4 regions of the Streptomyces sp. NPDC090127 genome follow, and region 2 is predicted to be linked to each of the others. Evidence: riboswitches for the same ligand, from Rfam matches in the RefSeq annotation. Region 2 holds a riboswitch; each other region holds the start of a gene.
The links. Region 2 has a riboswitch for cyclic di-AMP ahead of ACIPPS_RS30785 (M23 family metallopeptidase). Riboswitches for the same ligand answer to the same signal wherever they lie in the genome.

Region 1 (3,197 bases), on a different contig from region 2:
CGAGGAGCCGGCCCCGGACGGCCAGGTTGGCGTAACGGAATACGTCGTGCTCCGGCAATTGGTCGGCGAGCAGGACCGCGAAACGGTCGGCCCAGCCGGCGAACGTCCCGTCGGGCCCGGGATCTCCCACACCCTCGGTGAAGCTGTCACCGATCGCCGCGTACGACCCGAATGCGCGTATGTCTCTTGATCTCGAATCGTCTGCCACGGGAGCTCATCTTTCCCTTATGCATGTGACCTACGCGACCGTAAGGAGGGGTTGACGCCGGGTGAGATACGCCACCGGTCAAGATTCCGCCAAGCCGGAATACGCCACAGGGGCCCGGCACTCGGAAGTGCCGGGCCCCTGTGGGGTGCTGCGGGTGAACGCGAAGGCGTCAGACGCCGACGCCGTGCTGGCGCAGGTAGGCCAGCGGGTCGATGTCCGAGCCGTAGCTCGGGCCGGTGCGGATCTCGAAGTGCAGGTGCGGACCGCTGGAGTTGCCGGTCGAGCCGGAGAGGCCGATCTGCTGACCGCCGGTCACGGTCTGGCCCGCCGAGACGGAGAGGGAGGAGAGGTGGGCGTACTGGGAGTACGTGCCGTCGGCGTGCTGGATGACGACCTCGTTGCCGTACGAACCGCTCCAGCCGGCCGAGTGGACGGTGCCCGCGCCGACGGCCTTGACCGAGGTGCCGGAGGCGGCGATGAAGTCCGCACCGGTGTGGTAGCCGGAGGACCACATCGAGCCGGAGGCCCGGTACGGGGTCGAGATGCCGCCGCTGACCGGGGCGACCCAGCCGGAGGAGGCCTTGGCCGGGGCGGACTGCGCCGAGCCGGAGTTCTCGGTGGGGGCCGTGGAGCGGTCCGAGGAGCGGGAGCTGCGCGTCTCGCTCGCGTCGGAGGAGGACTTCTCCGCCTTGGGCGCGGCCTTCGGGGTCTTCGGCGCGGCCTTGGGGGCCTCGGCCTTCGGGGCGGCCTTGGCCGTCGACTTGGCGCCGAGGGTGAGCTTCATGCCCGGCAGGATCAGCGACGGGTCCTCGCCGACGACCTGACGGTTGTCGGAGTAGAGCTTCTGCCAGCCGCCCGCGAGGTGGTGCTCGGCGGCGATCTTCGACAGGTAGTCGCCGGGGGCGACGGAGTACGTCTTCGGCTTCGCGGCGGCGGGGGCCTTCGCGGGAGTGGCGGCGACGGCGGCGACGGCCTTCTCGGACGTCACGGTCGGAGCGGCCTTCTCGGCGGCGTGGGCTCCGGTCGCGCCGAGCAGCGGCAGGGCGACGACGGCGCCGCCCGTGCCGGCGGCGACGAATCCACGCGTGATCGGGTTGACCTTGGGACGGCGGTGCTTACCCTTCGCGGGCATGGCGAATTCCTCTCCGTCGCCTACGAGGTGAGCTGTCGGGTTCGGACTGGAGATGTCCGGCCGCGTTCTCACGCGGCTTCACCCCGAGCCGTCCGGATCGACCGGTGCGGCGTACTTACCTGGGTCCCCCGCTCCTGCCGTACGTGGATGGGGATGGGTGCGGATTCCGGACGGTGGCAGGATTCGGCGGTCCGACCGGATTGACGGTGACGCTAGACGAGCAGGGTCGAGCCGAACAAGCCGCCGTTTTCCGTTCGCATTCCAGAGCGTGATATCCGCTCCGCATTCCGGTCACCCTCCGTGGATGACGGCGGATCGATTTCCTTTTCCGGCAGGGGAATTACGCCCGGCGATCAGGCACGGTCCGTCACTTCTATGACGCTGCTCACGCCGCGAAACCCATCTCCCCTGCAACCAGGGCGCGTTATATCGAAGGCCCTAATTCGGACAGAACGCCCATTCCCCTACCCAGAGGTGCGGAGGCCCCCCGGCACCCGGGATGATTGCGCCAGGAATCGATCAGGACCCGATCGCGATCCGCCAACCTTCAGGAGCACCCGTGACGCAGCAGCTGCCCCAGATCTCGCCGACCGAACCCGAGCTCACCGGGGTACGCAACTTCCGGGACGTGGGCGGACTGCCGACCGTGGACGGCGGGACGGTGCGCTTCGGCCGCCTCTTCCGCAGCGGCCACCTCGCGCACGCCACGGAGGACGACGCCGCGTTCCTCACCACCCTCGGGCTGCACACGATCTTCGACTTCCGCAATCAGGCCGACGTCAAGATCGAGGGCCCGGACGTCGAACTGCCCGGCGTACGGAACGTGAACATTCCGCTCAACGACCCGGCCGACGGCAAGGAGTTCTGGAAGCTCGTCAGCTCGGGCGAGCTGGAGCAGCTCCGCGCCATCCTCGGCGACGGCAAGGCCGCGACCCGAATGTCTGATTCGTACCGCAAGATGATCGTCGAGCGGACGGCGGAGCACAGCCGCATCCTCCACGCGCTCGCCGAGGACAGCGTCCCCGCCCTCATGCACTGCGCGGCCGGCAAGGACCGGGCCGGCCTCTCCATCGCCATCGCGCTGCTCGCGGTGGGCGTCGAGCGCGAGGCGATCGAGGCCGACTACGTGAAGTCGAACGACCCGCACCGCCGTTACAAGGTGCGCCGCAGCTCCACCTCCGCGGACGCGATGGCGCCCGAGGTGATGGAGCTGATCAGCCCGCTGTTCGACGCGCGTGTGGAGTATCTGCGGGCCGCGTTCGAGACGATGGAGCAGACCTGGGGGACGGCCGAGAACTACCTCACGGACGGTCTGAAGCTCAGCGCGGAGACCCGCGCGCGCCTGCGCGAGCGGCTCGTCAAGGACGCGTGACGGCGCCCCTCGCGGTCACTGGTTCTGCCCGCCGAGGGCGAACAGCAGATAGAGGAAGGCGGCGAAGAGGTGCCCCGCCACGAGGTACGCGAAGAGGCGGAGCACCAGCCCCTTGGGGAACTGGCCGGCCTCGCGCTCCTCGCCGGTGACGGGGGCGCGCTTTCCGGACTTCTCCGACATGACGGTCCTTTCCGAAGGGCTCAGCGCGGATGCGGAGCGGCGCCGTCGCCGAGACACAGCTCGGCGACGGGGCTCTGCATCAGCGTGTGGACGAAGAGCAGCTCGGCCCCGCCGCGACCGGCGGCGCCGATGCGGTGCGGGGTGAGCGAGTCGAAGTGCGCGCTGTCCCCGGGATCCAGGACGTGGACGGCGTCGCCGAGGGCGAGACGCACCTGCCCGTCGAGGACGTGCAGCCACTCCTCGCCGGGATGGACGCGCACGATGTCGGCGCGGGTGGCGTACGGAACGTGCACACGGAGCGCCTG
Region 2 (3,197 bases):
GAGGAGACGGTGAAGGCGATCGACGCCGCAGCCGTCCGCGCCTTCTTCCAGACGCACATGCGCCCGTCCACGGCCACCGCGGTCGTCGTCGGCGACCTGACCGACGTGGACCTCGACAAGGTCCTCGCCGAGTCGCTGGGCACCTGGACGGGGAACACCGCCGAGGCCCGCCCCATGCCGCCGATCACGGCCGACGACACCGGCCGCGTGGTCATCGTCGACCGCCCGGGCGCCGTCCAGACCCAGCTGCTGATCGGCCGCGTGGGCGCCGACCGGCACGACCGCGTCTGGCCCGCCCAGGTCCTCGGCACGTACTGCCTCGGCGGCACCCTCACCTCGCGCCTGGACCGCGTCCTGCGCGAGGAGAAGGGCTACACCTACGGCGTCCGCGCCTTCGGCCAGGTCGTGCGCTCCGACGGCAAGGGCAACGGCGCCTCGATGCTCGCCATCAGCGGCTCCGTCGACACCCCCAACACCGGCCCGGCACTTGACGACCTGTGGAAGGTGCTGCGCACCCTCGCCGCCGAGGGCCTGACGGACGCCGAGCGCGACGTGGCCGTGCAGAACCTGGTGGGCGTGGCGCCGCTCAAGTACGAGACCGCCGCCTCCGTCGCCGCGACGCTCGCCGACCAGGTCGAGCAGCACCTGCCGGACGACTTCCAGGCGCAGTTGTACGCACGCCTGGCCGAGACCGGCACGGTCGAGGCGACGGCGGCCGTCGTCAACGCCTTCCCGGTGGACCGGCTCGTCACCGTTCTCGTGGGTGACGCGGCGGAGATCGAGGAGCCGGTGCGCGCCCTCGGTATCGGTGAAGTGACCGTCGTCAGCGGCTGATTGAGCCCACCGCCGCCGTGCCGCGCCGGCGCGACCCGGCGGCGCACGAGGACCCCGACGTCACGGTACGTCGGGGTCCTCCTCTTTGTCCGTATTGCTGAGCGGTGTACTCGTATGCCCTGTGGCATGTCTTACAAACAGGCGTGTCTGTTTGGTGATTGAAAGATGATCCGCATACCGTCGGTCCGGCTGTTCGCCAGTTGCACCCGCCGCACCCGTGGCATCGGACAGTCATCGCCGAGTCCCCGTCAGGCGCGAGCCTGGGGAGCCGGGGACCCATACGAAGTCCCTGGGGTGAATCGGACGCCTTCGCACTCGTGCGGAGGGGCCCGTAGGAGACCTTCCTGCTCCGAACCCGTCAGCTAACCCGGTAGGCGAGAAGGAAGGAAAGGATCAGCCCCTACATGGCGTTCACCCGTGCCACCGGGAAGCATCGTGGTCCGAGCCGACTGGCGCGCCGTGGCGCCGGCTTCGCCGGCATCGCGACCCTCGCCACCACCGGCGTCATCGGCACCCTCGCTTCCCCGGCGCTCGCCGTCGACACGGACGCCCCCTCCCCGGAGGACACCGGTCTGACCCAGGTCGTCGTCGCCGACAACGCCCTCGCCGACACGATCGTCGCCCAGGCCGCGGCCCAGGAGCGCGAGGCCGCCGAGGCCGAGGCGAAGCGCGTGGCCGAGGCCCGCGCCCAGGCGGAGGCCAAGCGCAAGGCGGAGGCCCGCGCCAAGGAGATCCGCGAGGCCAAGGAGCGCGCCGCCCGCGAGGCCGAGCGCAAGCGCCTGAACGCCTTCCAGCTCCCCGTGGCCGGCTCGTACGTCTCCACCGGCTACAAGACCGGCGGCTCCCTCTGGTCCTCCGGCAGCCACTCCGGCGTCGACTTCCACGCCGCCTCCGGCACCAAGGTCGTCTCCGTCGGCTCCGGCACCGTCGTCGAGGCCGGCTGGGGCGGCGCGTACGGCAACAACGTCGTCATTCGGATGCACGACGGCACGTACACCCAGTACGGGCACCTCTCGGCCATCAGTGTCTCGGTCGGCCAGTCCGTCACTCCGGGCGAGCAGATAGGCATCTCGGGCTCGACGGGCAACTCGACCGGCCCGCACCTCCACTTCGAGGCCCGCACCAGCGCCGAGTACGGCTCGGACATCAACCCGGTCGCGTATCTGCGTGCCCGCGGCGTGACCGTCTGACCCTCGCCGTCACCCCCGTCCGGATCGCGTACCGGACGCGCACGTCAGAAAAGCCCCGGCTCGTACTGAGCCGGGGCTTTTCGTCGGCCAAAAGATATCCATGGTTCGTGAGGAGCCGTCGGAAATACCGCCCCGCTGCAATAGAGTCGCCGAACAACCGGTTTCGCGCGTATTCGAGGCGGAGGTCGATCATGCGCATTCCCGCGCAGTCGGTGTGCACGGCGATCCGGGACGACATCGTCCATGGCGTCTTCGAGCGCGGCGGCCGGCTCACCGAGGAGCAGTTGGCCCGCCGCTACGGAGTCTCCCGCGTCCCGGTCCGCGAGGCGCTGCGCACCCTGGAGTCCGAGGGTTTCGTGATCACCCGGCGCCACGCCGGCGCCCAGGTCGCCGAGCCCACCGAGCAGGAGGCGGCGGACCTCCTGGACATGCGGTCGCTCCTCGAGCCGCTCGGCGCGGCCCGCGCCGCCCAGCGCCGTACCGAGGCGCACCTCAAGGTGCTGCGCGGCCTGGTCAGGCTGGGGCAGGAGCGGGCCAGGCACGGCCAGGGGGACGACCTGCGCTCGCTCGGCGGTTGGTTCCACGAGACCTTGGCCCAGGCGTCGGGCAGCCCCGCGCTCACCGCCCTGCTCACCCAGCTGCGGCACAAGATCGCCTGGATGTACGCGGTGGAGGCTCCCGCCCAGCCCGTGGAGGCCTGGGCGGAGCACGGGGCGATCGTGGACGCGGTGGCGCGCGGCGACGCCGAACGGGCCCGGGCCCTGACCGCGCTGCACGCGGAGCGCTCCCTGCTGCTGCACCGGCTGAAGCGGCCCGGCCGGGGGGAGCGCGCGGGGCGGGCCGGGACTGTGAGGGGTTCGCAACACGTCGTCAACACGGCGAGCCTCCGGAATTAACGAGCAGGCCGTATACAAAGAGTGGGAATTGCGGACGGCTTTCTTCGTGCGGCCCCGGGATCGGGCTGCCCCGATCTCCGTGGAAATGCTTCGGGAATAGAAAGAAGCCGCACCCGCCGTTATGTCGGCGTGTGCGGCTTCTCGCGAATTCGTCCCGGAAGCCTCTCCGGAATTCGGCCCGGACGTCCGTCCGGCCGAGACGCGTCAGACGGTCTCGGGGAGCTCCTCGAGCCCCTCGGCAACCAGCTTCGCCAGACGGTCGAGCGCGGCCTCGGAG
Region 3 (3,197 bases), on a different contig from region 2:
TCCGCCAACGACGTCATCGCGCAGCTCCTGCATCTGGAGTACGCCGACCCGGACCGGGACATCGCGCTCTACATCAACTCCCCCGGCGGGTCGATCAGCGCCATGTCCGCGATCTACGACACGATGCAGGTCGTCACCTGCGACGTGGAGACCACCTGCCTCGGGCAGGCCGTCTCGACCGCCGCCGTCCTGCTCGCGGCCGGCGCGCCCGGCAAGCGGCTCGCCCTGCCCGGCGCCCGGGTCGTGCTCCAGCAGCCCGCGATGGACGAGCCGTTGCGGGGGCAGCCGAGCGATCTCGACATCCAGGCACGGGAGTTGATCCGGCAGCGCGCGATGCTGGCCGGGATGCTGGTCACCCACACCGGACAGAGCGGCGAGCGGATCGACGCCGACATCGACCGGACCACCGTCCTCGACGCGCCGGCCGCGACCGTCTACGGCCTGGTGGACCACGTGATTCAGAACCGGGGGGCGTCGGGCGGCGCCGGGACCAGGTGACGGCGCGATGGTCCCCGATCTGCCGCCGCTGCCCGCTCTGACGCGCGCGGAGGGCGAGTTCGTCGACGCCTACCTCGAAGTGGTCGATCTGCTGGGCCGCATCAATCCATCCAGGGCTTCGCATACGTATGGGGCGCTGCGCGCCGCTCAGGCGCTGGTGGGACGGGTCGGCGCCCTGCGCGACGCGCTCACGGCGATGCACGCGCGCGGCGAGAGCGAGGTGCACGCCGAGACATTGGCCCGAGCGCTGCGGGTGTTGGACGGGGAGCGTAGATCCGGCCGCGTCACCGTCCCGGAGACTCCGGCAAGTTGACATTCCCCCGTGTCGTGTCGAGGTCCACTCGGCGCAGCGCGGCCGCGGAATCGCTCCCCCGTTCGGCGTAGTCGACGAATCAACATATGTGCGGGGTGAGTTGCACAGCAGGTGTACGCATCTGGCCGAATCGGGCATTCCACCCCTGGTCCGGGACTCGTCGGCCAAACCTGTGACGATCACGAAACATGCCTGTCCACCCGAATGGATCAGTCGTGAGGAGCCTCACATAACCTCGTTTCGACTCGGATTTCGCCCTGAATCTGGGTCAAGATCCCTCACGACGACAAGCCCCCGCCACCGCGGCGGGGCGGTCCGGGCGGACGCCGAGTCCTGCCGCTGTCCCGGATGTCTGGTCGACAGGAGTGGATCGGCAGGAGTGGAGGACCCGAGCAGTACGGGACGGCCGGCCGGATGGGCCGTTCCTCGGGGTGAAGCCGCAGCCGCGGCCGGGCAACTTCGCCAGTCCGAACCCGACAGGTCATCCTTCACAGGCGGCTGACGAAGGGTTGCGCATGAGTGCGCAGATTCATGTCCCGTCCGTGCTGTCCCGGGCCGGAGCCGTCTCGGCTCTCACCCTCGCCGCCCTCGGCGGCACGATGCTGGCACCAGGTGCCGCACCGGAGGCCCAGGCCGCGACCTCGTACGCCGGCAAGGCGCTGAACATCGCGGCTTCGAAGAAGGGATCGCCGTACAAGTACGGAGCGTCCGGACCGTCCCGGTTCGACTGCTCGGGGCTCACGCTCTACTCGTACAAGAAGGCGGGCAAGTCGCTGCCCCGTACCGCGCAGCAGCAGTACAACAAGACCCGGCACATCTCCGCGTCCAGCAGGCAGAAGGGGGACCTGGTCTTCTTCCACTCCGGTGGCAGGGTGTACCACGTGGGGATCTACGCGGGCAGCGGAAAGATCTGGCACTCCCCCAAGAAGGGTTCGTGGGTGAAGCTCGACAGGATCTGGTCGTCCAAGGTGTATTACGGCCGGGTCCGCTGACGCCCGGTCCGCTCCGACGCGAGCGGGGTGCGGTGGTCCCCGCGCCCGGGGGGTGCGGTGGTCCGACGCGAGCGGGGGGCGCGGTGGCGCCGCCGCACCCTCGCCTCCGGTTCAGTGCCCCGGTGACACCAGCAGCGTCACCCCGAGGGCGGCGAGCATGCCGCCCGTCACCCCCTGCACGGTCCTCGCGGCCCGTGGCCGCCGCAGCCGGTGGCCGAGCCGGTCCACGCCGAGTGCCACCAGCGGGAACCAGAGCAGGGCCAGCAGCACCACGATCGAGGCCAGCAGCAGCGTGCGCGGCAGCACCGCCGCGCCGTCCGGTACGAACTGTGGCAGCAGACTCAGGAAGAGCACCGGCGCCTTGGGGTTGAGGACGTTGGTCAGGAAGCCCTGCCGGAAGGCCCGGCCGACCTCCCGCTCCCCCGCCGCGTCCGCCGCCGGCTCGCCCGCCGACGCGCGCAGCGCGCCGCGTAGCGCCTGTACGCCGAGGTAGAGGACGTAGACCCCGCCGGCGATCTGCAGCACGCGGTAGAGCACCGGGACAGCGATCAGCACGGCCGCGAGCCCGGCCACCGCGAGGGCGGTGTGCACGACGAGCCCGCCCGCCACTCCCACGGCGCAGGCCACCCCGGCCCGGCGCGAGGCGAGGGCACCGCGTACGACGACGGTGAAGTCCGCGCCCGGCATGGCCACCATGCCCGCCGCGACCCCGATGAAGGCGATCAGCTGTCCGTCCATGACCCCAGCCTGCCCGCCGCGAGCCTTTAGTGTGTAGACACGATTTACTGGGTCTGCCCAAAGGGATGCTTTATGCAGGATCTGGTGCGGCTCGCCGCCCTGGTGGCCGTCGCCGAGGACGGCTCGATCACCCGGGCCGCCGCCCGGCTCGGCTACACCCCGCCCGCGCTCTCGCAGCAGCTCGCCAAGCTGGAGCGGGAGGCGGGCGCCGCGCTGCTCGTCCGCCACCACCGGGGCGCACGGCTGACCCCGGCGGGCGAGCTCCTGGTCACCCGGGCGCGCCGGGTCCTGGACGAGATGGACCGGGCCCGCCATGAGCTGGCACGGCTCAGCGGCCTGTCGGGCGGGCGGCTGCGGGTCGGGACGTTCACCACGGTCGGCATCCATCTGCTGCCGCCGGTGCTCAGCGCGTTCCGCCGGGCGCACCCGGACGTGGAGCTGACGGTCGCCGAGTACGAGCCGCCGGGCGGGGTGCACGCCGTGGCCGCGGGCGAGGTGGACCTCGCGCTGACCCACACGTACGAGCCGGCGGAACCGGCGCCGCTGCCGCCGGGGGTCGAGCTGGAGCCGCTACTGATCGAGGAGTTGGTCCTGGTCACGGCGCCGGGCCATGTCCTGGCGGAGGGTTCGGGCCGGCTCCCGATCGCCGAGCTCGC
Region 4 (3,197 bases), on a different contig from region 2:
GTCAAGACTGTGACTTTTACGTGATCTCCGCTGCATCGACTTGTGACTGACGTTCGAATGCCGCTACGTTCACCGTCACCTCAGCAGTCACGCGAAAGGCAGCTCCGCATGCGCTCCGGGAACGGACGACACCGCAGACCCCGCCAGGCCCCCGCCATCGTCGTCGCCGCAGGCGTGACGGGATCGGCCCTCGCGCTGCCCCTCCTCGGAGCGGGCTCCGCCTCCGCCGCCGACGCGGCGACCTGGGACCGGGTCGCCGAGTGCGAGTCGGGCGGCCAGTGGAGCGCCCACTTCGGGAACGGGCTCTACGGCGGACTCCAGTTCAGCCAGGAGAGCTGGGAGCGGCACGGCGGTCTCGCCTACGCACCGAGCGCGGACCTCGCCAGCCGTGGGCAGCAGATCGTCGTGGCCGAAAGGGCCCTTGCCGCCGGCGACACGCAGTGGGCGACCTGTGCCCCGATCGCCGGTCTGACCAACGACGGCACCAAGCCCGACATCGATCCCGGCCCGGCCTTCCGGCCGAGCGAGCCGATCGGCCCGAGCCCGGAGTCCAGCCGGACCGTCGGGCTGCCGACCGTCGACACCCCGCCCGAGGCCCTCGCGCCGTCCGAGACCTCGTCCGCGCCCTCCGCCCCCTCGGCGCCGTCCACGACCGCCTCCGAGGCGCCCGCCCCCGGGGCATCCGGCCCCGAGTCCTCCGCTCCCGACGCGTCCACCACGCCGCCGGCGCCGACCACCTCCGGCACCGGCAAGCACCGGGGCGGAGCAGCCCCGGAAGAGACGGGCAATACGGACAAGGCCCCTGAAGCGGGCCGCCATGCCTCGCCGTCCGACGCGCCGACACCGGGTGCCGACGCCGACAAGCAGCCCACCGGGGACACTTCGGACAACCCGCCCGCAAAGGGCATCGCTGACACTATCGGCGAATACACCGTCAAGCCCGGCGACAACCTCACCGCCATCGCTCGGGAGAACGCGCTGCCGGGCGGCTGGGGCGCCCTCTATGACGCCAACCGCACGACGGTGGGTGTCGACCCGGACCTCATCCTCCCTGGCCAGAGCCTGGATCTCACGGTCGGTCAGCCCGACGGGGCGGCGGCGGGGCGCGGGTAGTTCGGGGCTGAATGTCCGGTTCTGCGCAAGTGAGACAAGGGTCTCTTCGCCTCAACTGGCGTGTCTCGTCCGCAAACTCTGCTTCCGTCACCTCTCACCTGCGTAAATACCCTTCGTCCCGAGGCAAGTAGGGGCGTTTTGTCCCGCATGGACGTCTTTGAACTTCCCCCGGGTCTGTGTCTACGGTCGTCACCGCTCGCCACCGCGGGCCCCGTCGACCGAAACGCCGAATCCTGCCGTCGGCCGATGGGAACAGTCGTCGCGTCATGCGCCGAAGGCAGGAGCGGGGGACCCAAGGTAAGCGCCGCCCCCGGCCGTTGAGACAGACGGCCGAGAGCGGCTTGGGGTGAAGCCGCGCGCAAGGTCGCGCGGCCGGGCAACTCACAGGGCCCGAACCCGACAGCTCACCTCGTAGGCGTCGGTGAGGAGAAGTCCCATGCTGTTTTCCGCCAAGGGCAAACACCGTCGTCCCTCCAAGGCCACCCGCGCCGTCGCCCTCGCCGGTGTCGCCGGTGTCGCCGTCGCCGCCCCGCTGATGGGCGCCGGCACCGCCTCGGCCGCCACCGTCTCCGAGTGGGACAAGGTCGCCCAGTGCGAGTCCGGCGGCGACTGGTCCATCAACACCGGCAACGGCTACTACGGCGGCCTGCAGTTCTCGAACTCCACCTGGGCCGCCTTCGGTGGCACCGCCTACGCGGCCAGCGCCGACCAGGCCTCCAAGTCGCAGCAGATCGCGGTCGCCGAGAAGGTCCTCGCCGGCCAGGGCAAGGGTGCCTGGCCGAGCTGCGGCGTCGGCCTCTCCTCCGCCTCGCCGAACACCGGTGCCGTCGAGGAGGCGCCCGCCCCGCAGGCCGCCCCGAAGCAGGAGCGTCAGGCCGAGCAGCCGACGACCCGCAGCGAGCAGCGGACCGCCCCCAAGACCGAGTCGAAGAAGACCGTCACCACCCCGACCGGCAAGAAGGTCAAGAAGGGCGACGGCGAGTACAAGGTCGTCGGCGGCGACACCCTGAGCAAGATCGCGGCCGCGCAGGACGTCAAGGGCGGCTGGGCGAAGCTCTTCGAGCTCAACAAGGACGTCGTCGAGGACGCCGACCTGATCTACCCGGGCCAGCAGCTTCACCTGAAGTGAGCCCGGCGGCTCGCGTGAGTCCGGCGGCTCGCGCGAGTCCCACGACCCTCCCGCGGTGACCACCCCGGTCCGGAGCGCCCTTCCCCCGTGCGCTCCGGACCGGGGTTCCGCGCGTCCGGGGCCCCCGCCGCGGGCCGCCCCGGGGCCCGGACCCTGGTTACCGTCGAGTAGATCTGAGGGCCTTTGGGCCTGAATGCGTGCCCTCGGGTCCTTTTTCGTCCCAGGGGGCGGGCGCCCGGCGGGCTGGAGCCCCGGAGCCGGTTAGGCTCTTGTCGCAAGGCCGAAGCGACCCTGCACCGCAAGCGTCACATCTAGCGTCACATCCCAGAAGGAGATGCTCGTGCCGTCCATCGACGTCGTCGTAGCCCGGGAAATCCTGGACTCCCGAGGCAACCCCACGGTCGAGGTCGAGGTCGGCCTCGACGACGGCAGCACCGGCCGTGCTGCTGTTCCGTCCGGTGCCTCCACCGGTGCGTTCGAGGCCATTGAGCTCCGTGACGGAGACAAGAACCGCTACCTGGGCAAGGGCGTCGAGAAGGCCGTCCTCGCCGTGATCGAGCAGATCGGCCCGGAGCTCGTCGGCTACGACGCCACCGAGCAGCGCCTCATCGACCAGGCCATGTTCGACCTGGACGCCACGGACAACAAGGCCTCCCTCGGCGCCAACGCCATCCTCGGCGTCTCCCTCGCCGTCGCGCACGCCGCGTCCGAGGCCTCCGACCTCCCGCTCTTCCGCTACCTCGGCGGTCCGAACGCGCACCTGCTGCCCGTTCCGATGATGAACATCCTGAACGGCGGGTCGCACGCCGACTCCAACGTGGACATCCAGGAGTTCATGATCGCCCCGATCGGCGCGGAGTCCTTCTCCGAGGCCCTGCGCTGGGGCACCGAGGTCTACCACACCCTCAAGTCCGTCCTGAAGACCAAGGGCCTGTCCACCGGCCTCGGCGACGAG

Region 1: linked by a shared signal. The riboswitch ahead of ACIPPS_RS09625 (peptidoglycan DD-metalloendopeptidase family protein) and the one ahead of ACIPPS_RS30785 (M23 family metallopeptidase) in region 2 are both predicted to bind cyclic di-AMP.
Region 3: linked by a shared signal. The riboswitch ahead of ACIPPS_RS14990 (C40 family peptidase) and the one ahead of ACIPPS_RS30785 (M23 family metallopeptidase) in region 2 are both predicted to bind cyclic di-AMP.
Region 4: linked by a shared signal. The riboswitch ahead of ACIPPS_RS29880 (transglycosylase family protein) and the one ahead of ACIPPS_RS30785 (M23 family metallopeptidase) in region 2 are both predicted to bind cyclic di-AMP.

The regions. Positions count from the first base shown of each region.
Region 1 is NZ_JBIVDE010000002.1:911,728-914,924, forward strand. It holds gene ACIPPS_RS09620 (SGNH/GDSL hydrolase family protein) at 1-208, opposite strand, end outside; gene ACIPPS_RS09625 (peptidoglycan DD-metalloendopeptidase family protein) at 378-1,340, opposite strand; cyclic di-AMP (ydaO/yuaA leader) riboswitch at 1,345-1,510, opposite strand; gene ACIPPS_RS09630 (tyrosine-protein phosphatase) at 1,900-2,712, shown strand; gene ACIPPS_RS09635 (DUF6126 family protein) at 2,728-2,892, opposite strand; gene ACIPPS_RS09640 (helix-turn-helix domain-containing protein) at 2,913-3,197, opposite strand, start outside.
Region 2 is NZ_JBIVDE010000010.1:120,972-124,168, forward strand. It holds gene ACIPPS_RS30780 (M16 family metallopeptidase) at 1-834, shown strand, start outside; cyclic di-AMP (ydaO/yuaA leader) riboswitch at 1,060-1,226, shown strand; gene ACIPPS_RS30785 (M23 family metallopeptidase) at 1,239-2,024, shown strand; gene ACIPPS_RS30790 (GntR family transcriptional regulator) at 2,216-2,920, shown strand; gene ACIPPS_RS30795 (HPr family phosphocarrier protein) at 3,125-3,197, opposite strand, start outside.
Region 3 is NZ_JBIVDE010000003.1:923,377-926,573, forward strand. It holds gene ACIPPS_RS14980 (ATP-dependent Clp protease proteolytic subunit) at 1-498, shown strand, start outside; gene ACIPPS_RS14985 (hypothetical protein) at 506-811, shown strand; cyclic di-AMP (ydaO/yuaA leader) riboswitch at 1,126-1,323, shown strand; gene ACIPPS_RS14990 (C40 family peptidase) at 1,327-1,803, shown strand; gene ACIPPS_RS14995 (LysE family translocator) at 1,915-2,541, opposite strand; gene ACIPPS_RS15000 (LysR family transcriptional regulator) at 2,614-3,197, shown strand, end outside.
Region 4 is NZ_JBIVDE010000009.1:289,974-293,170, forward strand. It holds gene ACIPPS_RS29875 (transglycosylase family protein) at 109-1,113, shown strand; cyclic di-AMP (ydaO/yuaA leader) riboswitch at 1,373-1,546, shown strand; gene ACIPPS_RS29880 (transglycosylase family protein) at 1,550-2,242, shown strand; gene eno (phosphopyruvate hydratase) at 2,577-3,197, shown strand, end outside.